DNA from 3 places in the Streptomyces sp. NPDC051136 genome. Region 1 is predicted to be linked to each of the others. Evidence: riboswitches for the same ligand, from Rfam matches in the RefSeq annotation. Region 1 holds a riboswitch; each other region holds the start of a gene.

Region 1 (7,433 bases):
GGACCTGCTGCTCGGCGTAGGCGTCGTCCTGCCAGCGCGCCTTCAGGTCGCGCAGCTCCTCGACCCGCTGCCGGGTCTCCCGCTGCTCCTGCCGGAGATCGGCGATCTCGGCGCGCTGGGCGACGTACTGCCGGATCGGGTAGGCGAGCGCCACGACGAGCGAGCAGAGCACCATGGCGAGCAGCGCGGCCCGGCCGGTCAGCCGGGAACGCCGCGCCTGGCGCTTGGTCTGCGAGCGGTAGACCCGGGCCGCGGTCTGCTCCCCGATGATCCGGATCCTGGTCGCGGTGGAGAAACGGTCCCGGTCCTTCACCGCCATGTCGCCCCGCCTCAGCCTTCGTGCGTCGTCCGTCATACGTGCGTACGTCCCCGCACACGGTACGGGACCGAGTACGGGGACGTACGTACGACGCTGCCTCTCGCGGGGCTTACGGGGTGCGGTCAGCCCTTGAAGCGCGGGAAGGCGCTGCGGCCGGCGTACACCGCTGCGTCGTCGAGGATCTCCTCGATGCGCAGCAGCTGGTTGTACTTGGCGACGCGCTCGGAGCGGGCCGGGGCACCGGTCTTGATCTGGCCGCAGTTGGTGGCGACGGCCAGGTCGGCGATGGTGACGTCCTCGGTCTCGCCGGAGCGGTGGGACATCATGCACTTGAAGCCGTTGCGCTGGGCCAGCTCCACGGCGTCCAGGGTCTCGGTCAGCGAACCGATCTGGTTGACCTTGACCAGCAGGGCGTTGGCCGAGTTCTCCTCGATGCCGCGGGCCAGGCGCTCCGGGTTGGTGACGAACAGGTCGTCGCCGACGAGCTGGACCTTGTCGCCGAGCTTGGCGGTGATGGTGTTCCAGCCGTCCCAGTCGTCCTCGAACAGCGGGTCCTCGATGGAGACCAGCGGGTACGCCTCGACCAGCTCGGCGTAGTACTCCGTCATCTCGGCGGCGGAGCGGTTCTTGCCCTCGAAGGAGTAGGAGCCGTCCTTGTAGAACTCGGACGCGGCGACGTCGAGCGCGAGGGCGATCTGCTCGCCGGGGGTGTAGCCGGCCTCCTTGATCGCCTCCAGGATGAGGTCGAGCGCCTCGCGGTTGGAGCCGAGGTTGGGGGCGAAGCCGCCCTCGTCGCCGAGGCCGGTGGCCAGGCCCTTGTTCTTCAGGACCTTCTTGAGGGTGTGGTAGACCTCGGCACCCCAGCGCAGGGCCTCGGAGAAGGACTCCGCGCCGATCGGGGCGATCATGAACTCCTGGATGTCCACGTTGGAGTCGGCGTGCGAGCCGCCGTTCAGGATGTTCATCATCGGCACCGGCAGCAGGTGCGCGTTCGGGCCGCCCAGGTAGCGGAAGAGCGGCAGGTCCGACGCCTCGGAGGCGGCGTGGGCGACGGCGAGGGAGACGCCGAGGATGGCGTTGGCGCCGAGCGAGCCCTTGTTGTCGGTGGCGTCCAGGTCGAACATGGCCTGGTCGATCAGGCGCTGCTCGGTGGCGTCGTAGCCGACCAGCTCCGGGCCGATCTGCTCGATGACGGCCAGGACGGCCTTCTCGACACCCTTGCCGAGGTAACGGCCCGGGTCGCCGTCACGGAGTTCGATGGCCTCGAAGGCACCGGTGGAGGCGCCGGACGGAACGGCGGCACGACCCGTGCTGCCGTCGTCGAGGCCGACCTCGACCTCGACCGTGGGGTTGCCTCGGGAGTCCAGGATTTCCCGGGCTACGACGACGTCGATGGACGGCACGAGCATCTCCTTCTTCAATGTGACGCTTCGGTGTGACGCGCGGGTCCCGCAGGACCGCGGCGGCTCTGCGGGACCGAGCCTAACCGGCCCGGGGCGATCGGCCAGCCGATCGCCCACCCGCTGGACAGAACCGAGAGTAAATTGTTTCCGAACGGAACAAAGACGTTTCCGGAAACCGGGACCCAACCAGTGCCGGGCGCGGGGGCCGACGCCGGGCGGGCACCGGCCGGGTCCGCGCCGGGCACGGGAGCGGACTCCCGTCCGGGCGCCCGACGCGAAAAAGCCCGCCCCGGTGCGTACGGGGGAACACGCACCGGGGCGGGAGTCGCGGGAGCCGCCGCCGTTTACTTCAGGTGCAGCTGCTGGCCCGGGTAGATGAGGTCGGCGTCGTCGACGATGTCGTCGTTCAGCTTGAACAGCTTCGCCCAGCCGCCCTTGACGTCGTGCTCGTGGGCGATCGTGCTGAGGGTGTCGCCCTTGACGACCTTGTACTCGCCGTCACCCTTCTCGACCTTCTTGCCGGTCGGGGTGGTGACGGTCTTCTTCTCGGCGGGCTTGTCGGCCTTCGGCTCGGCGGCCGGGCGCTCCTCGGAGCGCGAGGCCTTCTGCTCGGTGGAGCGCTCGGCGGTGGAGCCGCCGCTCTGGCTCTGCGAGCCCTCGGAGCTGCCGGAGCCGCTGTCCGAGCCGCCACCGCTGTACGCGGCACCCGACAGGCCGGTGCCGCAGACCGGCCAGGCACCCTTGCCCTGACCCGCGAGGACCTTCTCGCCGATCTCGATCTGCTGCGCCTTGCTCGCCTGGTCGGCGGTGGAGGCGTACTGCGTACCGCCGTAGGCGGCCCAGGTGGAGGCGGAGAACTGCAGACCGCCGTAGTAACCGTTGCCGGTGTTGATGGACCAGTTGCCGCCGGCCTCGCACTGGGCGACGGCGTCCCACTCGGACGCGGTGGCGGCGGAGGCGTTGCCGGCCGCCATCAGCGGGGCGGCGACGGCGGCACCGGTGACGCCGGCGACGGCGATGACACGGGTGGCCTTGGACGGACGACGGTGCTTGCCCTTGCTGGAAAACAGCATGGTTGATCCCCTCACCGACGCCTGCGAGGTGAGCTGTCGGGTTCGGGCCGGTTGAGTTGCCCGGCCGGGTTCCTCGCGGAACTCGGCTCCACCCCTAGCCGCTCCGGCTCAACTGCCCCGGTGCGGCACTTACCTTGGGTCCCCCGCTCCTGCCTTCGGCGCTTGACGCGACGACTGTTCCCGTACGGCCGCTGGCAGGATTCGGCGTTGCGGCTGTCGGGGCCCGCGGTGGCGAGCGGTCACGACCGTAGACACGCGCTCCGCGGATTTTCAAAGACGATCACGGCTTCTGAGACCTATCTCTCACGAGATCCAAAAGGGACATATGATCTCCAACCGTGACGCGAACTACCCCTGCTTTTCGACCGATTCGCCCGTGACCGTGAGCGTCTGACCGGGGAGGATGTGGTCCGGGTCGGCACCGACGACCGTCTTGTTGCCGGCGTACAGCGCGTGCCACCCGCCGTCGACGCCAAGGGAGTCGGCGATGGCCCACAGGCTGTCCCCGGAACGGACGGTGTACGCACCGTCCTCGACCTCTCGCGGCTCACCGTCGCGCGAGGCGTGCCGCCCCGCCGTCTCGTCCGCGCGGCCCCTGCCGCCCGCATCCTCGTCCGCACTGTCGCCGCGGTGCCGTCCGGAGCCGGACGCCCCCTCGCCGCCCTGCTGTTCGGCACGGGCGTCGGGGTCGGATTCGGCGGAAGTGTCCGACTTGGTGGACGAACTCGCGTCACCGGACGACGCCTCGGAGGGGGTGCCGGCCGGCGAGGAAGAGGGCGAAGGGGACGAAGGGGGCGCTTCGTTCGCATCGCCCGAGTCGGACTTCCCGGTCGACTCGGAGGACCCTGAAGACCCTGAGGACCCGGAGGCGTCGGAGGACCCCGTCGACCGGGACGACCCCGACGACTCGGATGCATCGGGCGTTTCGGTGGCCGTCGGCGACCCGGCCGACCCGGAGCCGTCGGTCTTGCCCGACGCGTCCGAACCTTCCGACGCACCGTCACCGGCCGAGCCGCCGCCCACGGCTCCCGAGTCGTTGCCCAGACCGGCGAGCAGGCCGCAGGTCGGCCAGGCGGCGATGCCCTGGTCCGCGTGGACCTTCTCGGCGATCCGTATCTGCTGCGAACGGCTTGCCTCGTCGGCGCTCGGGGCGTAGTCGAGGCCGCCGTACCGCTCCCAGGCCTCCTGGGACAGCTGCAGGCCGCCGTAGTACCCGTTGCCGCTGTTCTGGCTCCAGGCGCCGCCGGTCTCGCACTCGGCCACCTGGTCCCAGGTCGCCGAGTCCGCCGCGTGGGCGCCGGTGGCACCGAGCAGCGGGATCGCGATGGCGGAGCCGGTCACACCGGCGGCGACGACCAGAGCGGGAGCCTGGCGGGGGCGACGGTGACGACCGTTCCCGGAGAGCATGCGACGACCTTTCACGAGACGACGGGGACCCACGCGGCGGATGACGCTCGACACCACGTTGATCCGTGAACGTATAGGGAGATCATCACTAGTCACAAGTTCATGCCGCGCAGATCACGTGAAGATCACAGAGTTGAGCGCGTGTCACTTTTGCGTCGGTGATCCACCGCGGTCGGCCGGCGCCGCGTGCGGTGTGAACGACACGGGCAACGTACGCAGACCGCGCATGATGAGCCCGCCGCGCCACCTCAGTTCGGCCGGGTCCGCGGCGAGGCGGAGGTCGGGCAGCCTGGTGAGGAGCGTGGCCAGCGCCGTCTGACCCTCCAGCCTGGCGAGCGGTGCGCCGAGGCAGTAGTGGATGCCGTGGCCGTACCCGAGGTGCTGGCTGTCGCGCCGGGCGAGGTCCAGGGTGTCCGGGTCGGTGAACCGCTCCGGGTCCCGGTCGGCGGCGGCGAGGACGACGAGGACGGGGTCCCCGGCCGCCACGTCCTGTCCGCCGATGGTCAGCGGCCGGGTGGCGAAGCGCCAGGTGGCCAGCTCCACCGGGCCGTCGTAGCGGAGGAGTTCCTCGACACCGGTCTCCAGCAGGCCGCGCTCGCCGGCGGTGAGGGACGTCTGCAGCCGCTCCCGCTGCTCGGGGTGGGTGAGCAGCGCGTACGTGCCGTTGCCGATCAGGTTCACCGTGGTTTCGAACCCTGCGAAGAGCAGGATGAAGGCCATGGCCGCGGCCTCGTTCTCGGTGAGGTGCTCGCCGTGGTCGGAGGCGCGGATCAGGCCGGAGATGAGGTCCTCGCCGGGGGCGGGCTCGGGCGGCAGTGCGGCGCGCTTGCGGTGGATGAGGTCGGCGAGGTAGCCGCGCATCTTCTTCACCGACCGCGCGACGCCGCCTCGCGGGCCGCCTCCGTGACGGATCATCATGCCCGCCCAGTCCCGGAAGTCGTCCTGGTCCTCGCGGGGGACGCCGAGCAGGTCGCAGATAGCGTAGATGGGCAGCGGGAAGGCGAAGTCGTGGATCAGGTCGGCGGAGCCGGTGGCCGCGAACCGGTCGATGAGGCCGTCGGCCAGCTCCTGCACCCGGGGGGCGAACTCGGCCACCCGGCGGGGCGTGAACGCCTTGCTGACCAGTCGGCGCAACCGGGTGTGGTCCGGCGGGTCGATGTTCAGCAGATGGGTCATCAGCTCGGCCTTCCGCTCCCCCGGAATGCCGGTCTTGCCCTTGGCGTGCGCGGGCTCGTCGTGGTGCGCCGGGTTCTTGGACAGCCGCGGGTCGGCGAGGGCCTGCTTCGCGTCCGCGTACCGGGTGACCAGCCAGGCCTCCACTCCGCTGGGCAGCCGGGTGCGGTGCACGGGGGCGTGCCGGCGCAGCCAGGCGTAGGCCGGGTAGGGGTCGCTCGCGAACTCCCAGGTGAACAGCTCGGGGGCGGGGCCGGAAGCGGGGCCGGGGGCGGGCGGGAGGCCGGTCATCCCTCGACCGCCCGGATCGCGTCGCGGTAGGTGCGGGCCGCTGCTCTCAGGGCCGCTTCGGGGTCGGTGCCCTCGGACTCGGCGCGGGCGGCGAGGGCGAGGAGCTGGTAGCCGATGCCCTCGCCGGTGGGCAGCGGGACGGGCAGGCCCGCCGTGCGGACGCGGGAGGCGAGCTTGGCGGCGAGGGCGAGGCCGGGCTGGCCGAGGGGGACGCCTTCGGTGACGGAGGTGCGCTGCTTCTCGGCGGCCTTGGTGCGCAGCCAGTGGGCGCGGACCTCCTCGGGGGTGTCCGCCTTCTCGTCGCCGAAGACGTGCGGGTGGCGGTGGACGAGCTTGTCGACGATGGTGCCGGCCACGTCGTCGACGGAGAACGGGGCGTCGGGGTCGTCCTCGGCGATGCGGGCGTGGAAGACGACCTGGAGGAGCACGTCGCCGAGTTCTTCGCGCAGTTCGTCGCGGTCGCCGTCCTCGATGGCCTCGACGAGTTCGTACGCCTCCTCGATGGCGTACTTGGCCAGGCCCCGGTGGGTGCGCTGCGAGGACCAGGGGCATTCGAGGCGGATGCGGTCCATGACCTGGACGAGGTCGAGGAGGCGGGCGCCGGGGAGGTCGTAGGAGGCGGGGAGCAGTTCGAGGTCGGGCATGCGGACGCGGCCGGAGCCGGCGAGGCGGGCCAGACCGTCGGTGAGCGCGGGGTCGCCTTCGCCGGTGGCGACGACGACCGCGGTGCGGCCGCCGGCGCAGGCGTCCACCAGCTCCTCGGCGGTGGGGGCCGCCTCGTCGACGCGGACGCCCGCCTCGCGCAGGTACGGCAGCTGCGGGTGGGCTCCGTCGGCGCACAGGACGCGGTCGGCGGTGCGCAGGGCCTGCCAGGCGGGCCAGGACAGCAGGCCGGGGGCGACCCGGTGGCTGGTGGTGAGCAGGACGATGCGGCCCTGGCCGGGGGTGGTCGCGTCGGCGGTGGTTGCGTTCACTCCCCGAACCTAACGCACGCCGCCGACGGCCCCCCGAGTTGTCCACAGGGGGCCGTATCGTCGCTGCTCAGTGGGGCTATGCGGGCTGCTGGACCTCGGCCGCCGCGATCTCCCGCAGCCACGGCGCCGGTGCGTCGACGCGGCCGCTCTTCTGGACGTCCCAGGCGCCGTAGCGCGGGTTGAGGTCGATGTCGAGCTTCTTGGAGGCGTCGGACAGGGCCTGCCAGAACTCGGGCCTGCTGGTGTCGGTGCCGAGGCTCTGGGCGAGTTTCTGGGCCTCCAGCTGGACGCGGAGGTTGTCGTCGAGGCGTGCGGGGGCGACGCCGTACTGCTGGAGCCAGGCCGTCTCCAGCTGCCGGGGGCCGCCGGCCTGTTCCTCCAGGCCGCCGCGCATGCCCTCGACCTCCTTGCGGCTGACGGTCACGCCGGCGTCGCGGGCGGCGCGGTGCAGGACGCGGTCGAGGACCATGCCGTGCAGGGTGTCGCGGGTGAGGGTGCCGGTCTTGGCGACGACCTGCTCGTACTGGGTGTCGTCCGGGACGGCGGCGCGCTGGGCCTCGCGCACCTCGTCGACGCGGTTCTCCAGTTGGGCGACGGTGATCCGCTGGTCGCCGACGACGGCCGCCGCGCCCGGATGCGCGTCGTTGCCGCAGGCGGTGAGCAGGGGTGCCGCTGCGGCGATCGCGGCGGTGAGGAGAAGCGCGGAGCGACGGCGGCTGCGGCGGTGCAAGGGAACCTCCCGTTTGGAGATTGTGCGACGGTGCACAAAGTCTTGCGATGATCGATGTTAGGC
Region 2 (7,433 bases), on a different contig from region 1:
AGCAGGTCGGCGGTGGCGACCCCGGGCCCGCCCTTGCGCGGGATGTCGTCGCCGCCCGCCACGTCGATCACGAACACCTGCGCGTCGACGAGCCCCCTGGAGAAGGTGGCGGTGAGATTGTCCCCACCGGACTCCACCAGCACCAGGTCGAGCGGCCCGACCTCGTCCTCCAGGTCCTCGACGGCCTCCAGGTTGGCGGAGATGTCGTCCCGGATCGCGGTGTGCGGGCAGGCGCCGGTCTCCACGGCGGTGATCCGCTCGGGCGGCAGCACCGCCTCGCGGAGCAGGAACTCGGCGTCCTCCCGGGTGTAGATGTCGTTGGTCACCACGGCGAGGGACAACTCCTCCCGCAGCGCCCGGCACAGCGCGGCGACGGTGGCGGTCTTCCCGGACCCGACGGGCCCGCCGAGACCGATCCGCAGCGCGCGACGGGTCCCGTCGGGCCGCCGGGCGTCGGCGGAGACGGCGGCGGGGGTTTCGAGGTGGTGGTCAAGGTGCATGAACGGCTCCTGTCGAAGTCGGGTCGGCCCTCCAGCCCGTCCGGCGCTCAAGGGCGAGGCCCTCCAGGCGAGTGGGGTCAGGACCGAGTGGGGTCCAGGCAGAGGGGAGTCAGGACCGAGTGGGGTCCAGGCAGAGGGGAGTCAGGGGGCAGACCTCCCTGACGGGGTCGAAGGGACGGGGCCCCTGGGGTCGGGAACCGGAAGGGGCGGCGGGGGCGATCCCGCCTACGAGGCGAACAACCGCACCGGCCAGGCGGCATGCGCCTCCGCCCCGATCTCCAGCAACGGCGCGGACCGCGCGGGCAGCAGGCCGACCCCGTCGGTCACCACTCGTTCCGCCACCTCCACGGCGTCCGCGGCGATCCGGTCCACCTCGCCCGTGAGCCGCGCCAGCACTCCCGTCGCGTCGAACGGATCGAGGCCGAGCAGCCGCACGACGGCCGTCGCGGGCCCGCTCACCCCCTCGTAGAGGGAGCAGTACGCCGCGTCCAGCGCCCCCAGACCGGCCGCGCGCGCGGCCAGCCCCAGCACCACGGGTTGATGGGCCCCCTTGGGGAACGCCGAGGCCAGCGCGTCCAGTTCGGGACTCGGCCAGGTCGAGCGGGCGGCCCGGGTCAGCTGCCGCCCCAGTCTGCGCGCCGCCACCCGCAGGGCGGGCGACGGGGTGCGGGCGTCGGCGGCCCGGTCGAGTGCGCCGGGGTCGGCACCGAGCGCGGCGGCCGCGGCCACGCAGGCCGCGACCACTCCGCTGGTGTGCAACCGCCCCCGGCAGAACGCCTCCAGGCTCGCGGCGTCGGTGACGCGGCCCGCCCGGACGGCGGCCTCCGCCCCGCCGGAGTGCGCGTGCCCTCCGGCGGGGAAGCGGCCGTCGGCGAGGACGAGCAGTGCTGCGCGGCTCATCCGGGCGCTCAGAAGAGGAAGTACCGCTGGGCCAGCGGCAACTCGTCGACGGGAGCGGGTTCGACGAGTTCACCGTCGATGGTCACCGCGAAGGAGTCCGCGGCGACCTCCACGCGGGGCAGCGCGTCGTTCTGCCGCATGTCGGCCTTGGTACGCCCGCGGGTGGACCGGATGGGCACGAACTCCCGTCCCAGTCCCAGCCGCCCGGGCAACCCGTCCGCGACGGCCTGCTCGGAGACGAAGTTGACCGAGTTGGTGGCGGGTGCGGCCCCCAGCGCCCCGAACATCGGGCGCGGCAGGACCGGTTGCGGGGTGGGGATGGAGGCGTTGGCGTCGCCCATCTGCGCGTACGCGATCTGACCGCCCTTGATGACCAGCTGCGGCTTCACCCCGAAGAAGCGGGGGTCCCAGAGCACCAGGTCGGCGAGCTTGCCGGTCTCCACCGAACCGACCTCGTGCTCGATGCCCTGGGCGACGGCCGGGTTGATGGTGTACTTGGCGACATAGCGACGTGCGCGCAGGTTGTCGGCACGGGTGTCACCGGGCAGGAAGCCGCGCCGCCGCTTCATCACGTGCGCGGTCTGCCAGGTGCGCAGGATCACCTCGCCGATGCGGCCCATGGCCTGGGCGTCCGACGACATGATGGAGATCGCCCCCATGTCGTGCAGGATGTCCTCGGCCGCGATGGTGCTGGGCCGGATCCGGGACTCGGCGAAGGCCAGGTCCTCGGGGACGGCCGGGTTGAGGTGGTGGCAGACCATCAGCATGTCGAGGTGCTCCTCGACGGTGTTGACGGTGTGCGGCCGGGTCGGATTGGTCGACGCCGGCAGCATGTTGGGGAGCGACACCGCGGTGATCATGTCGGGTGCGTGCCCGCCGCCGGCGCCCTCGACGTGGAAGGCGTGCAGGGTGCGGCCCGCGACCGCGTCGAAGGTGTCACCGACGAAGCCGGACTCGTTCAGGGTGTCCGTGTGGACGGCGAGCTGGACGCCGGACTCCTCGCAGACGTCCAGGCAGGCGGAGATGACGGCGGGGGTCGCGCCCCAGTCCTCGTGGATCTTGAAGCCGAGGACGCCGGCGCGCAGCTGGTCGCGCATCGACTCCTTCGACATGGTGCTGCCCTTGCCGAGGAAGCCGATGTTGACGGGGCTCGACTCCATCGCGGCGAACATCCAGGCGAGGTGCCGGGCCCCGGGCGTCACGGTGGTCGCCTTGCTGCCCTCGGCCGGGCCGGTGCCCCCGCCGATGAGGGTGGTGATGCCGGACGCCAGCGCCTCGTCGACGGCGTTCGGCGCGATGAAGTGGACGTGGGTGTCGATGCCGCCCGCGGTGACGATCTTGCCGTTGCCCGCGATGACCTCGGTCTCCGGGCCGATGACCAGGTCGGGGTGGACGCCGTCCATGGTGTCCGGGTTGCCGGCCTTGCCGATGCCGGTGATCCGTCCGTCGCGCATGCCGATGTCGGCCTTGACCACACCCCAGTGGTCGATGATCAGGGCTCCGGTGATCACGGTGTCGGGGGCGCCCTCGGCGCGGGTGGTGCGCCCCTGGCCCATGGACTCGCGCAGCACCTTGCCGCCGCCGAAGACGGCTTCGTCCCCGGAGCGGCCGGGACCGCCCGAGCGGTCCTCCTCGATCTCGACCAGGAGGTCGGTGTCGGCGAGGCGGATCCGGTCGCCGGTGGTCGGGCCGAACAGGTCGGCGTAGGCGGGCCGGGACAGTTCAGGCATCGAGGGCACCTCCGGTCGCGCCGCGCAGACCCACGACGACACGGGCGCCCGCGAGGGGAATCAGCTGCACGTCGACGGGAATGCCGGGCTCGAACCGGACGGCGGTGCCGGCGGCGATGTCCAGCCGCCTGCCGTGCGCCACGGCGCGGTCGAACTCGAGACCGGGGTTGACCTCGGCGAAGTGGTAGTGGGAGCCGACCTGAACGGGCCGGTCGGCGGTGTTGAGCACGGTCGTGCGGACGGCTTCCCGGCCTTCGTTGAAGGCGACCGGGCCGTCGGCGAAAAGGATCTCTCCGGGGATCACGGCTGCGGCCCCGTCAGATGATCGGCTCGTGGACGGTGACCAGCTTGGTGCCGTCGGGGAAGGTGGCCTCGACCTGCACGTCGTGGATCATCTCGGGGACGCCCTCCATGACCTCGTCGCGCTGGATCAGCTTGCGCCCGGAGGACATGAGTTCGCCGACGCCGCGCCCGTCCCGGGCGCCTTCGAGGATGTGCGCGGTGATCAGCGCGACGACCTCGGGATGATTGAGCTTGACGCCTCGTGCGCGGCGCTTCTCCGCCACGTCCGCCGCCACATGGATGAGCAGTCTCTCCTGCTCGTGCGGGGTCAGTTGCATGTACCACCTCACAGGGCATGACGCCGGGACCGAACGGTCCGGCTGCCGCGGCCACCGCGACGGTTCTAGATGTAACACACAGGAACAGGCTGGAATTAACCTACCGCTACATGGAAAACCGCAGGTGGATCGGGGTGCAGACTAGGGCTAGAGTGTTACGGCCACATGACCCGGTTTTGACCGATTGATTACCAGTGCCATCGGCTTGCTTCCGCATGCCCGCGCCCGGGACGGGTTCCGGTCCCTCGGCACGGTCCGGACGGCCCCAGGCCGAAACGGACCAAACGGCTTACCCCCCTTCGGCGTAGGAACGCCTCCGATCGGCGACCGGCCGAAGTTGCGCCGTCCGGCGTCCGGCCGGGGCGGAACCGCGCTCCGCCGCTGGTCCCGGGGCCGCCGCCGCGCTCGGCACTGTCCGCGACACGGGGCGGCAACCCGAACGGACGAGCGCCACGTAACAACACAAAGGGCACGTTCCGTTGGGAATTCCCCTCGGGGCGGGACAAGATCCGTGACTGACGACAAGACCCCGCCGCAGCGGCGGGGCGGTCCGGGCGGACGCCGAGTCCTGCCGCCGTCCGGACGACCGGTCGCAACGGAAGTGGATCGGCAGGAGTGGAGGACCCGAGCACGACGGGTCGCCGGCACGGCCGTCCTCGCGAGAGGCACCGGGCCGAGCGGTCCTTGGGGTGAAGCCGCACTCGTGCGGCCGGGCAACTTCGCCAGCCCGAATCCGACAGGTCATCCTTCACAGGCGGCTGACGAAGGGTTGCGCATGTCCGCGCTCAATCGTGTCCCGTCGCTGATGGCTCGTGCCGGTACGGCCTCGGCTCTCACCCTCGCCGCCGTGGGCGGTTCCGTCGTGGTCCCCGGTGTCGCCTCGGAGGCGGCCGCGGCGAGCCATGCGACGAAAGCCCTCAAGATCGCGGCCTCGAAGAAGGGCTCCCCGTACCATTGGGGGGCCATCGGTCCGCACCGGTTCGACTGCTCCGGCCTGACGCTGTACTCGTTCAAGAAGGCCGGGAAGAAGCTGCCGCGCACCGCGGCCCAGCAGTACAACAAGACCCGCCATGTCTCCGCCGCCAAACGCAAGGTCGGCGACCTGGTGTTCTTCCACTCCGGACCGAGCGTCTACCACGTCGGCATCTACGCCGGCAAAGGCAGACTCTGGCACGCCCCGAAGACCGGGGACGTGGTACGCCTGCAGAAGATCTGGACCTCAAGCGTCTGGTACGGCCGGGTCAAGTAGTCCGCCCGCGGGAGTGACGGCGTTCTGCCCCGCCGTCACTCCCGCGGGTGCGCCCGTACCGTCGGGGGGAGTCCAGGGCAGTTCGATGGAGACGGTCTTGCCGCCCTCGCGCGTGGGCCGGACCCTCAGGCTGCCGCCGCACTCGGCGGTCAGCCACCGGATGATCACCATGCCCCGCCCGTTGTCCTGCTGCACGGCGGCGGGCAGCCGCTTGGGGAAGCGCGGATGGCTGTCGGTGACACCGACCCGCAGTCGCTCGTCACGGTCGAGGACGAGGTCCACCGTGAAGGTGGGCGACTGCCCGAGCGTGTGCTGGACCGCGTTGGTCGCCAGCTCGGAGACGACGAGGCGGACCGTCTCGGACAGGTCCGCGTCGGGCGGCAGCCCCCATTCCGCCAGGGTGCCGACCGCGTAGGTCCGCGCGGCGGCCACCGAGGCGGGATCGCTCGGCAGAGTGACGGATGCTTCCAGATGGTCTGCCATGGCGACGTCGTCCCTTTCTCACGGGACCGCAGGCCCGACACGGAGGGGGTGGTTCGAGTACGGTCCCGGACTGGTGCTTCGCCGCCAGAGTGCCATCACCAGGCCCGTGAAGGGCGGCGATCCCCCAAGATATGCATATATCTGTCGCTCGAAGCGGTGAACTCTGCGACGGCAGAGCGTATTTGGGCGGCTCATAAGGAGTAAGGGAGTTGTCCCATGCAGCACGGTCCCGTGGTGCGCCGCCGCAAGCTGGGCGCGGAGCTGCGCGCCCTGCGCACGTCGGCGGGCATCACCAGCGGGGAGGCGGCCCGGCTCGCGGGCTGGCACCAGTCGAAGGTCAGCCGGATCGAGACCGGCACGAGCGGTGCGAAACCGGCCGACGTGCGGTTACTCCTGGACGTCTACGGGGTGGACGACGAGCAGTTGCGGGGCCTGCTGGTGATGCTGGCCCGCTCCGAGGACGCGGGCGGCCGCAACCACTGGTGGCACGCCTACCGCGGGGTGCTGCCCCCGACCTATCGCGACTACATCAGCCTGGAGTCGCAGGCCAGCGCGATGCGCACGCTGGAGACCACGGTGGTCCCGGGCCTGCTCCAGACGCCGGAGTACGCGCGCGCAGTGACCCGGGCCGCGGTGGACGGGATGCCGGCGGAGCGGCTGGACGCGCTGGTGGAGGTCCGGCTGGCCCGGCAGGACGTGCTGCGCGGCGAGCCGCCGCTGGAACTGAGCGCGGTCCTCGACGAGGCGGTGCTGCGCCGGGAGGTGGGCGGACCGGAGGTGATGGCGCGTCAGCTGGACAGACTGGTCGAGGCCGCGCGACTGCCCCATGTCCGGCTCCGGGTCCTGCCCTTTGCCGCCGGGGCGCACATCGGTGTCACCGGCCCTTTCGTAATCTTCTCCTTTTCGAGCACTTCTGATCTCGACGTGGTTGTTCTCGACCACTTGACGAGTAGCCTGCATCTCGAACGGAAAGAAGACCTAGAGGCCTACACCGAGGCCTTCAACGCCCTTCTGATCCATGCCCTTTCGCCCGAGGACTCGTTGGACTTCATCGCCGCGACCGCGGCAGGCGCGTAAGGAGGCACCATGTCAGGCTCCATGTCCGCACGTCCCCGGAACATCCCCGTCAGCACCGATCTGCCCGGCGCCCGGTGGCTGCGCAGCAGCTACAGCACCGGCGCGAACAACTGTGTGGAGACGGCCCGTGCGTCGGCCGGCCCCTGGGCCGGGCTGCTGGCCGTACGTGACTCCAAGAGCCCGGCCGGGCCCGCCCTGCTCTTCTCCCCCGAGAGCTGGACGGCGTTCACCACCGGCGTCCACCAGGGCTGACCGCACCGGACGCCGGACGACGCACGGCCGTGTCACGCCGACTCATGGCCGCGCTTCGACGATCACCCGTACAGCGCGTTCGACCTGCTCCGCGGTGAGGTCTCCGCGAGCGGTCAGCCTGAGCCGTGAGATGCCGTCGGGCACCGATGGAGGGCGGAAGCAGCCCACGGACAGGCCGGCCGCCCGGCAATCGGCCGCCCACCGCACGGCCGCCTCCGGGGAGGGCGCGCGCACCGACACGACCGCGGCGTCCGGACGCACCGCGTCCAGCCCCGCGGCGGTCAGGCGCGCGTGCAGTCCGTCGGCGACCGCGCGGGCCCGCCCCGCGCGCTCCGGCTCGCGGCGCAGCAGGGCGAGCGCCGCGAGGGCCGCCCCCGCGGCGGCGGGGGCGAGTCCGGTGTCGAAGATGAACGTGCGGGCCGCGTTGACCAGGTGGTCGATCACCCGGGCGGGGCCGAGCACGGCGCCGCCCTGGGCGCCGAGCGACTTGGACAGCGTGACGGTCACGACGACGTCGTCCCGGCCCGCGAGCCCCGCCCCCTGCGGGGCGCCCCGGCCACCGTCGCCGAGGACGCCGAGGCCGTGGGCGTCGTCGACGACCAGACCGGCGCCGTGCTCCCGG
Region 3 (7,433 bases), on a different contig from region 1:
GCATGCGCAGGTGGTCCAGACCCTGACGGTCACTTCCCACGCCGTCACCTGCACCGACGACACCCGCGAACGCCCCCGCCTTCGTGCCTGGTTCGACGGCGACTGGAGGTAGAGCCGGATGACCGCCTGGACGACCCCGCGCCACCTCGGCGTCGTCACCGTTCTGTACGCGGTGTTCCTGGCCGGGTGGTGGCTGGGCCAGCCCGTGCGCTCCGACGGCTGTGCCGAGGACGGGATCACCGCCGGGGCGGGCGGCCGTCCCGCACCGGTGGAGCCGGCCGACCCGGGCCGGTACCTGGGGAGCCTCGGCTTCCTGGACCTCGGTCTCCTCGACTGGGCCGACGACATGGACGGCCGCCGCGACGGCAAGTACGGTCCCGGCGACCACAGGTACGAGGTGCGGTACGGGGACGGAACGGACGTCACGTCCGGCGCGGACCATGCCTTCTGCCTCTATACGGAGCGCGCCCGGCTGCTCGCCTGGGTCAACGGCGACCGGGGCTGACCCGGCCGGGTCCGCGGAGTGCCCGGACCATCCAGGGCTGGAAGGGCAGGTGACCGGGGATCACCTGCCAGTCGTTGACGGCCCAGACCAGGCGCCAGTACCGCTCGACGAGCGGATCGTGTCCCGCCTCGAACCGCCGCGCCATCCACTCCCGCAGCTCCGTGCCGTCGGGACGGCCGAGTACGGCGGCGAAGCGCTCCGCGACGGCGTCGACGACCGGGACGGCGTCGGCGGCCTCCGGGTCGATGCCCGCCTCCCGTGCGGCGGCGACGGCCTGCCTGACGAAGGGGATGAGCTCCGCCACCGCCTCCGGGGCCACGTCCGGCAGCACCGCCTCGTCGGCCGGCGGGAGCGCCGCCTGCGCCATGCGCCCGCGGAAACCGTCGTCGGCGATGAGTTCGGCCAGCTCCACCCACGCGGCGAGCTGGGCTTCGGACGGGTCGTCGGGGAGTTCGGGCAGGGCCGTTCGCAGGGCGGCGGCGGCGTCGCGGGCGTACGGCGTGTCGGTGCCGAGGCCGGTGACGAAGTCGGCGACCGCGCGCCGTCGTTCGTCGCTGGTGAGGCGTGCGATGCGGTGCATGAGAACGGTCTCCTCGGGGCCGGCTCCGCGCCGGGCGACGAGCCGCAGCATGCTGTGGCGCAGGCGCAGGGCGCGGATCTGGAGGGCGGTGGCGTCGGCGTGCGCGGCGGCGACATCGGCGACGGAGAGGTCTCCGTCCAGGACCCGGCGGACCGTGCCGAGATCGACGTCCAGCTCCCGCAGGACGCCGACGAGGTGCAGCCGGCCGAGGGCCGCGTCGTCGTAACGGCGGTATCCGGCCGGGGTGCGGTCCGTGGGGGGCAGCAGTCCGGTGTCCGAGTAGAACCGGATGGTCCGGACCGGCACACCGGTGCGGGCCGACAGTTCACCGATCGAGTACAGGGGCGTCGCGCCGTTCATGACGCCCACTCTCCGGTCTCCAGTCACTGGAGAGTCAAGCCGTGCCGGACGCCCGCGGGGCGCGGAGACGAAGGGGCGGCGCCTGCCCGAGGGACGCGGTGCGCCGTGGCGACGGTGTCGCCGCCTAGTGTGTGCCTCGCCGGCCCCCTCGGACCTCGCCGGACCCCGCCGCCCGCCCGCCTCCCGGAGTGCACCGCATGCCCCTGCCCCACGTCCTCCTCTCCGCCGCCGTCTCCCTCGACGGCTACCTGGACGACACCGGCCCCGACCGGCTCCTGCTGTCCGGCCCCGCCGACTTCGACCGGGTCGACGAGGTGCGGGCGTCGGTCGACGCGATCCTGGTCGGGGCCGGGACGATCCGGGCCGACAACCCGCGGCTGCTGGTGAACGCGGCCGAGCGGCGGGCGGCGCGGGTGGCGGCGGGGGAGGCGGAGTACCCGCTCAAGGTCACCGTCAGCGGCAGCGGGGAGCTGGATCCGGCGGCGCGGTTCTGGCACACGGGCGGCGAGAAGCTGCTGCTGACCACGGACGACGGCGCCCGGCGGGCCCAGGGGCTCGGGATCGGTGCCGATGTGGTGCCGCTCGGGCCGGTGTTCGACTGGCGGGCGGCGCTGGAGTACCTGCACGACCGGCGGGGCGTGCGGCGGCTCATGGTGGAGGGCGGCGGGAGCGTCCACACCCAGTTGCTCCAGCGGGAACTCGCCGACGAGCTGCAGCTCGTCCTCGCGCCGCTGTTGGTGGGCGACCCGGCCGCGCCCCGGCTGTTCGGGCCCGGCGCCTACCAGGGCGGGCGGCTGCGGCTGGTGGAGACCCGGCGGATCGAGGACGTGGTGCTGACGCGGTACCTGCCGACCGCCCCGGGGACCGGTGACCGTGTCACCGCCGCCGACCGGCACTGGCTGGCGCTCGCCTGTGAGCTGGCCGAGCTGTGCCCGCCCTCGGAGACCGCGTTCAGCGTGGGGGCGGTCGTGGTCGCCGCCGACGGGAGCGAGCTGGCGCGGGGGTACTCGCGGGAGGGCGGCGATCCCGTCGTGCACGCCGAGGAGGCCGCGCTCGCGAAGACCGACCCCTCGGACGCGCGACTCGCGGGTGCGACCGTGTACAGCAGCCTGGAGCCCTGTGCCCGCCGTGCCTCCCGGCCCGCGCCCTGCGCCCGGCTGATCCTCGACGCCGGGGTGCGGCGCGTCGTCACGGCATGGCGGGAGCCGGACACCTTCGTGCCGGGGGCGGACGGGAGCGGGGTGCTCGCCGCGGGGGGCGCCGACGTCGTCGTCCTGGCCGAGTACGAGGCACGTGCCAAGGCTCCCAACCGCCATCTGGAGGGGTAGGACACCTCAGGAGACATACCGATGTGCATTCCGCCCCCGGGATGACGTACAGTGGTGAACACAACGACGCGGGGTGGAGCAGCTCGGTAGCTCGCTGGGCTCATAACCCAGAGGTCGCAGGTTCAAATCCTGTCCCCGCTACTGAAGGCCGAGGGCCGGAATCCGAAAGGGTTCCGGCCCTCGGTGCGTTTCGCCGCGCACCGTGTCATCCGGTCGGCCCCTCACCGCTCGCCCCCCGCCCCCGCTCCCGGAAACCTGGAGCCCTGGACGGCGAGCGGCGCGAACGTGCGGGGTGGCGGGAGACGAAGTGGTGCGGCCAGGTGACGTGGAGGACGAGGGAGCGGCCGCCAGGGCCGGTGGCAGGCTCCCCGGCGATCCCGTGCCGGACCCCGGCCTCGGGGACGAGGGGCCGCCCGCCGGGCCGCCCCCGCGTCGCCGGACCGGATACGGACGGGCCTTCGTGCACGCGCTCCCCGTGCTGCTGATCGCCGTCGCCATCCTGTACGACGTCTTCACCCCGAGGTACTTCACCGCCGGCCCCCTCTACACGGCCGCACCCCTGATCGCCGCCCCGCTCTACTCACGGCGCGGCACGGCCCTCACCGGTGTCGCCGTGGTCGCCGCGGTCATCGGGCTGCAGCTCGGCAAGGGCGTCGCCCACTACGTCGACTCCCTCACCGAGCTGATCACCATCGCGACGGTCGCCGTGCTCGCCGTCCTCGTGAACGGTCTGGTCCGCCGCAGCGACGAGCGCCTCGTCTCCGTGCGCGAGATCGCCGAGGCCGCCCAGCGCGCCGTGCTGCCCGAACCCGCCGAGCGGATCGCGGGTTTCGAGATCGCGGTCTGCTACCAGGCCGCGCAGGCCGACGCCTTCATCGGCGGCGACCTGTACGCGGTGCAGGACAGCGCCCGCGGCGTCCGGCTCATCGTCGGCGACGTACGCGGCAAGGGCATGGGCGCGGTCGCCGCCGTCGCCGTGGTGATCGGTGCCTTCCGGGAGGCCGCCGAGCAGGAGGCCACGCTGGAGGCGGTGGCGCAGCGGCTGGAGCGGGCGCTGGCGCGCGAGGGCACCCGGCGGGAGGGACTGGACGCCTTCGAGGGCTTCACCACCGCCGTGCTCGCCGAACTCCCGCACGGCGCCGGGACCGTCCGCATCGTCAACCGCGGTCACCCGCCGCCCCTGCTGCTCTACGCGGACGGGACGCTGGGGGCGCTGCCCGCCCGTGAGTCGGCGCTGCCGCTCGGCATGGGCGAGCTGGGCGTGTGGCCCGACCGGGCGGACGAGGTCGCCTTCCCCGGTGGCGCCACCCTGCTGCTCTACACCGACGGGCTGACCGAAGCCCGGGACGCGAAGGGCGAGTTCTACGATCCGCAGGCGCGGTTGTCCGGCCGCGTCTTCAGACATCCGATGACACTGCTGGACACCCTGGCCGAGGACGTGCGCCGGCACTCCGGGGGCGGCATGGCGGACGACATGGCGCTGCTCGCCGTACGGCGGCCCCGGCGGGGCGATCATGATCATTGTCACGAGCCGTGACGGGGCGACCTCCCTGCGCATAACGGTTGACGCACCGTCAGAAGAAAGTGGCGTGAAGGGGAATACCGACGCCGGGTCAACTCGCCCAGATTTCACCGGCCCTGAGGGGTAAGTCCCGGCCGTTCTCGTTAACGATCAAGAGGAACGGCTTGGAATCGGAGGCTCGGGTCTATTAACGTTCGATAACGCAGCGCGGTCGTCCCAGCCGTCACAGAAGGCGGCTCCGTGCGCACGCGCCGAATCCCGCAAGGGAACCGGGGAACCACCACATTGGGGTGAATCGGGCGTATGCCGCCGTGGAATCACGGTCGGCGCACACCCGTAGGAGACCTTCCTGCTCCGAACCCGTCAGCTAACCCGGTAGGCGAAAGGAAGGAAAGGAGTACGCCCACGTGGCGTCCAACCGGCCTGCCCCCGAGGCCCCGTTCGTGCCCAGCGGGCACGGCACCGACACGTTCGGCTACGACGCCCACCGCGCCGAAGAGGGCCCCTGGGAGGAGTGGAATCCCACCGAGGAGTCCATCCGCCCCGTGCGCGGCCGGCACCGCGTCGCCAAGCAGCGCGGCGGACTCGCCCGCAGCTCCACCGTCCTCGGCGTCGGTGTCATAGCCGCCGTCGGCGCGGGCGGCATGGCCAGCGCGCAGACCGGCAAGCCGCCGGTGTCCATCTCCATGCCCGACCTGCCGAACGTCGGCTCGCTCATGCCCGGCGGCGACGAGGAGCCGGAGCCCGAGGGTTCCGCCACCCCGCTCAGCGGCATCGGCGTCACCGCCGCCGCGGACACCGGCGAGGGCACCTCCGCCGCCGGCGCCGGTGAGTCGCTGCGGGCCCGGATCATGGCGCAGGCCGAGCAGCAGCAGGCCCAGGTCGAGTCCAAGGCCGCCGCCGAGGCGCAGGCAGCGGCCGAGAAGAAGGCCCAGGAGGCCGCCGCCGAGGCGGAGAAGAAGGCCGAGGCCAAGGCCGCCGCCGCCAAGAAGAAGGCGGAGGAGGAGGCCGCGAAGAAGGCCGAGGCCGAGCGGCTCGCGAAGCTGGCCAAGCAGTACACGCTGCCGACCTCCTCGTACACGATCTCCTCGACCTTCAACCAGGCCGGCTCCCTGTGGGCCTCGGGCCACCACACCGGCCTCGACTTCGCCGCCCCCACGGGCACCCTGCTCAAGGCGGTCCACAGCGGCACGATCACGTCGGCCGGCTGGGACGGCTCGTACGGCTACAAGACCGTGCTCACCCTCGACGACGGCACCGAACTCTGGTACGCGCACCAGTCGTCCATCAACGTCAGCGTCGGCCAGAAGGTCGCCACCGGCGACGTCATCGGCCGCGTCGGCGCCACCGGCAACGTCACCGGCGCCCACCTGCACCTCGAGGTGCACACGGCCGACGGCTCGGGCATCGACCCGATGGCCTGGCTGCTGGGCAAGGGCCTCACTCCCTGACCCGCTCCGCTGACCCACCCGCACCACCGGCCCCCGGCGGTCCTGACGGAATCCCCCCGACGTCAGGGCTGCCGGTTCGCGGTGGTTTTGCGGGGTTTTTGCGGGCCTCGCGGAATGACCTGCTCCGGTACGGTCGTTGACTCCCTACATGACTTCTCTGCGCAAGCTCGGCTCCTCCGACCTCGAGGTCTTCCCGCTGGCCCTCGGCGGCAACGTCTTCGGCTGGACCGCCGACCAGGACCGGTCCTTCGCCGTCCTGGACGCCTACACGGCGGCCGGCGGCAACTTCGTCGACACCGCCGACTCCTACTCCGCCGGGGTCGACGGCAACAGCGGCGGCGAGTCCGAGACCGTCCTCGGCAAGTGGCTCGCGGCCCGCGGCAACCGTGACGACGTCGTCCTCGCCACCAAGGTCAGCCAGCACCCCGAGTACCCGGGCCTGTCCGCCGCGAACATCAAGGCGGCGGCCGACGCCTCGCTGCGCCGTCTGGGCACCGACCGCATCGACCTCTACTACACCCACTTCGACAAGCCCGAGGTGCCGGTCGAAGAGATCATCGGCGCCCTCGACGGCCTGGTGAAGGCGGGCAAGGTGCGGCACATCGCCGCCTCCAACATCTCCGCCGAGCGGCTCGCGGAGTCCCTGGAGTTTTCCGACCGCGAGGGCCTCGCCCGGTACGTCGCCCTCCAGCCGCACTACAACCTCGTCTCCCGCGACACCTACGAGGGCGAGCTGAGCGACCTCGCCGAGCGGGCCGGTCTCGCCGCCGTGCCGTACTACGCCCTCGCGTCCGGGTTCCTCACCGGCAAGTACCGGCCCGGCACGGCCGTGGACAGCCCGCGGGCCGGCGGTGCGGCGAAGCACCTGGAGAGCGAGCGCGGGCGCCGGGTGCTGGCCGCCCTGGACGAGGTCGCCGAGGCCCACGACGCCCCCGTGGCCACGGTCGCCCTGGCCTGGCTGGCCGCCCGGCCGACGGTGGCGGCGCCGATCGCGTCAGCCCGCACGGTGGAGCAGCTGCCGGCACTGCTGGGCGTGGCCGGGCTGAAGCTGACGGACGACGAGATCGGGAAGCTCACCCGGGCCTCCGCCTGAGCAGCGGTGCGCGTCGCGGCTCTAGGGCCGGTTGGGATCCGGCGGCGCGTACGGGGCGTATGAGGCGTAGGGCGCGTACGGCGCGTAGGGCGCGTACGGGGGGTGCGGCGCGGGGGAGCCGTACGGTCCTGGCGGGGCGGGCGCCGGCGCGGGTCCGTACGCGCCGGCCGCTCCGCCGTACGGGTACGCCCACGGGGGCACCGGCCGCGGCACGGGCGCCGGCGGTGCCGTGGCCCGGGCCGCGTACTCCAGCGCCGGACGGGCCACGTCCCGCAGGTGCCACAGGGCGTCCAGCAGGTGCCGCTCCCGGACGGTGAAGTCGGCGCCCGCACGGCCCCGGCGCCCGCGCTGCCGCAGGAAAGCCACCGAGGTCGCGTACACCTCGTACCGCGCCACCGCCCGCGCCCCTTCCCTCCCGGCGTGCCGGCGGGCGTACCGCCGGGCGATGCGGCGGGCCCGCATCGAGCCGAGCGCGTACGGCTCGGCGGGGGCCAGCCACCCGGCGGCGACGTACGCGGGGAGTTCGGCGCGCACGGTGCCCAGCTCGCGCTGCCGGGTCCAGATCACCAGCCAGGTCAGCAGGCCGAAGGACGG

What was found. A riboswitch is a leader RNA that binds a small molecule or an ion and turns the genes downstream of it on or off. The one in region 1 is predicted to bind cyclic di-AMP.
Region 2: another riboswitch for cyclic di-AMP. It lies ahead of ACIBCJ_RS34715 (C40 family peptidase); the one in region 1 lies ahead of ACIBCJ_RS22555 (transglycosylase family protein).
Region 3: another riboswitch for cyclic di-AMP. It lies ahead of ACIBCJ_RS35480 (M23 family metallopeptidase); the one in region 1 lies ahead of ACIBCJ_RS22555 (transglycosylase family protein).

Annotation. Positions count from the first base shown of each region.
Region 1 covers NZ_JBITFE010000007.1:440,950-448,382, reverse strand. The annotation lists gene divIC (cell division protein DivIC) at 1-319, opposite strand, end outside; gene eno (phosphopyruvate hydratase) at 442-1,722, opposite strand; gene ACIBCJ_RS22555 (transglycosylase family protein) at 2,067-2,795, opposite strand; cyclic di-AMP (ydaO/yuaA leader) riboswitch at 2,799-2,966, opposite strand; gene ACIBCJ_RS22550 (transglycosylase family protein) at 3,144-4,202, opposite strand; gene ACIBCJ_RS22545 (cytochrome P450) at 4,347-5,666, opposite strand; gene ACIBCJ_RS22540 (nucleoside triphosphate pyrophosphohydrolase) at 5,663-6,640, opposite strand; gene ACIBCJ_RS22535 (SurA N-terminal domain-containing protein) at 6,717-7,370, opposite strand.
Region 2 covers NZ_JBITFE010000016.1:119,330-126,762, reverse strand. The annotation lists gene ureG (urease accessory protein UreG) at 1-500, opposite strand, end outside; gene ACIBCJ_RS34735 (urease accessory UreF family protein) at 726-1,400, opposite strand; gene ACIBCJ_RS34730 (urease subunit alpha) at 1,409-3,130, opposite strand; gene ACIBCJ_RS34725 (urease subunit beta) at 3,123-3,434, opposite strand; gene ACIBCJ_RS34720 (urease subunit gamma) at 3,448-3,750, opposite strand; cyclic di-AMP (ydaO/yuaA leader) riboswitch at 4,380-4,522, shown strand; gene ACIBCJ_RS34715 (C40 family peptidase) at 4,526-4,999, shown strand; gene ACIBCJ_RS34710 (ATP-binding protein) at 4,970-5,482, opposite strand; gene ACIBCJ_RS34705 (helix-turn-helix transcriptional regulator) at 5,699-6,559, shown strand; gene ACIBCJ_RS34700 (DUF397 domain-containing protein) at 6,581-6,811, shown strand; gene ACIBCJ_RS34695 (8-amino-7-oxononanoate synthase) at 6,854-7,433, opposite strand, start outside.
Region 3 covers NZ_JBITFE010000018.1:24,117-31,549, forward strand. The annotation lists gene ACIBCJ_RS35450 (hypothetical protein) at 1-112, shown strand, start outside; gene ACIBCJ_RS35455 (hypothetical protein) at 119-505, shown strand; gene ACIBCJ_RS35460 (MerR family transcriptional regulator) at 486-1,445, opposite strand; gene ACIBCJ_RS35465 (dihydrofolate reductase family protein) at 1,643-2,773, shown strand; tRNA gene ACIBCJ_RS35470 (tRNA-Met) at 2,841-2,914, shown strand; gene ACIBCJ_RS35475 (PP2C family protein-serine/threonine phosphatase) at 3,084-4,310, shown strand; cyclic di-AMP (ydaO/yuaA leader) riboswitch at 4,535-4,691, shown strand; gene ACIBCJ_RS35480 (M23 family metallopeptidase) at 4,703-5,746, shown strand; gene ACIBCJ_RS35485 (aldo/keto reductase) at 5,895-6,839, shown strand; gene ACIBCJ_RS35490 (PrsW family intramembrane metalloprotease) at 6,861-7,433, opposite strand, start outside.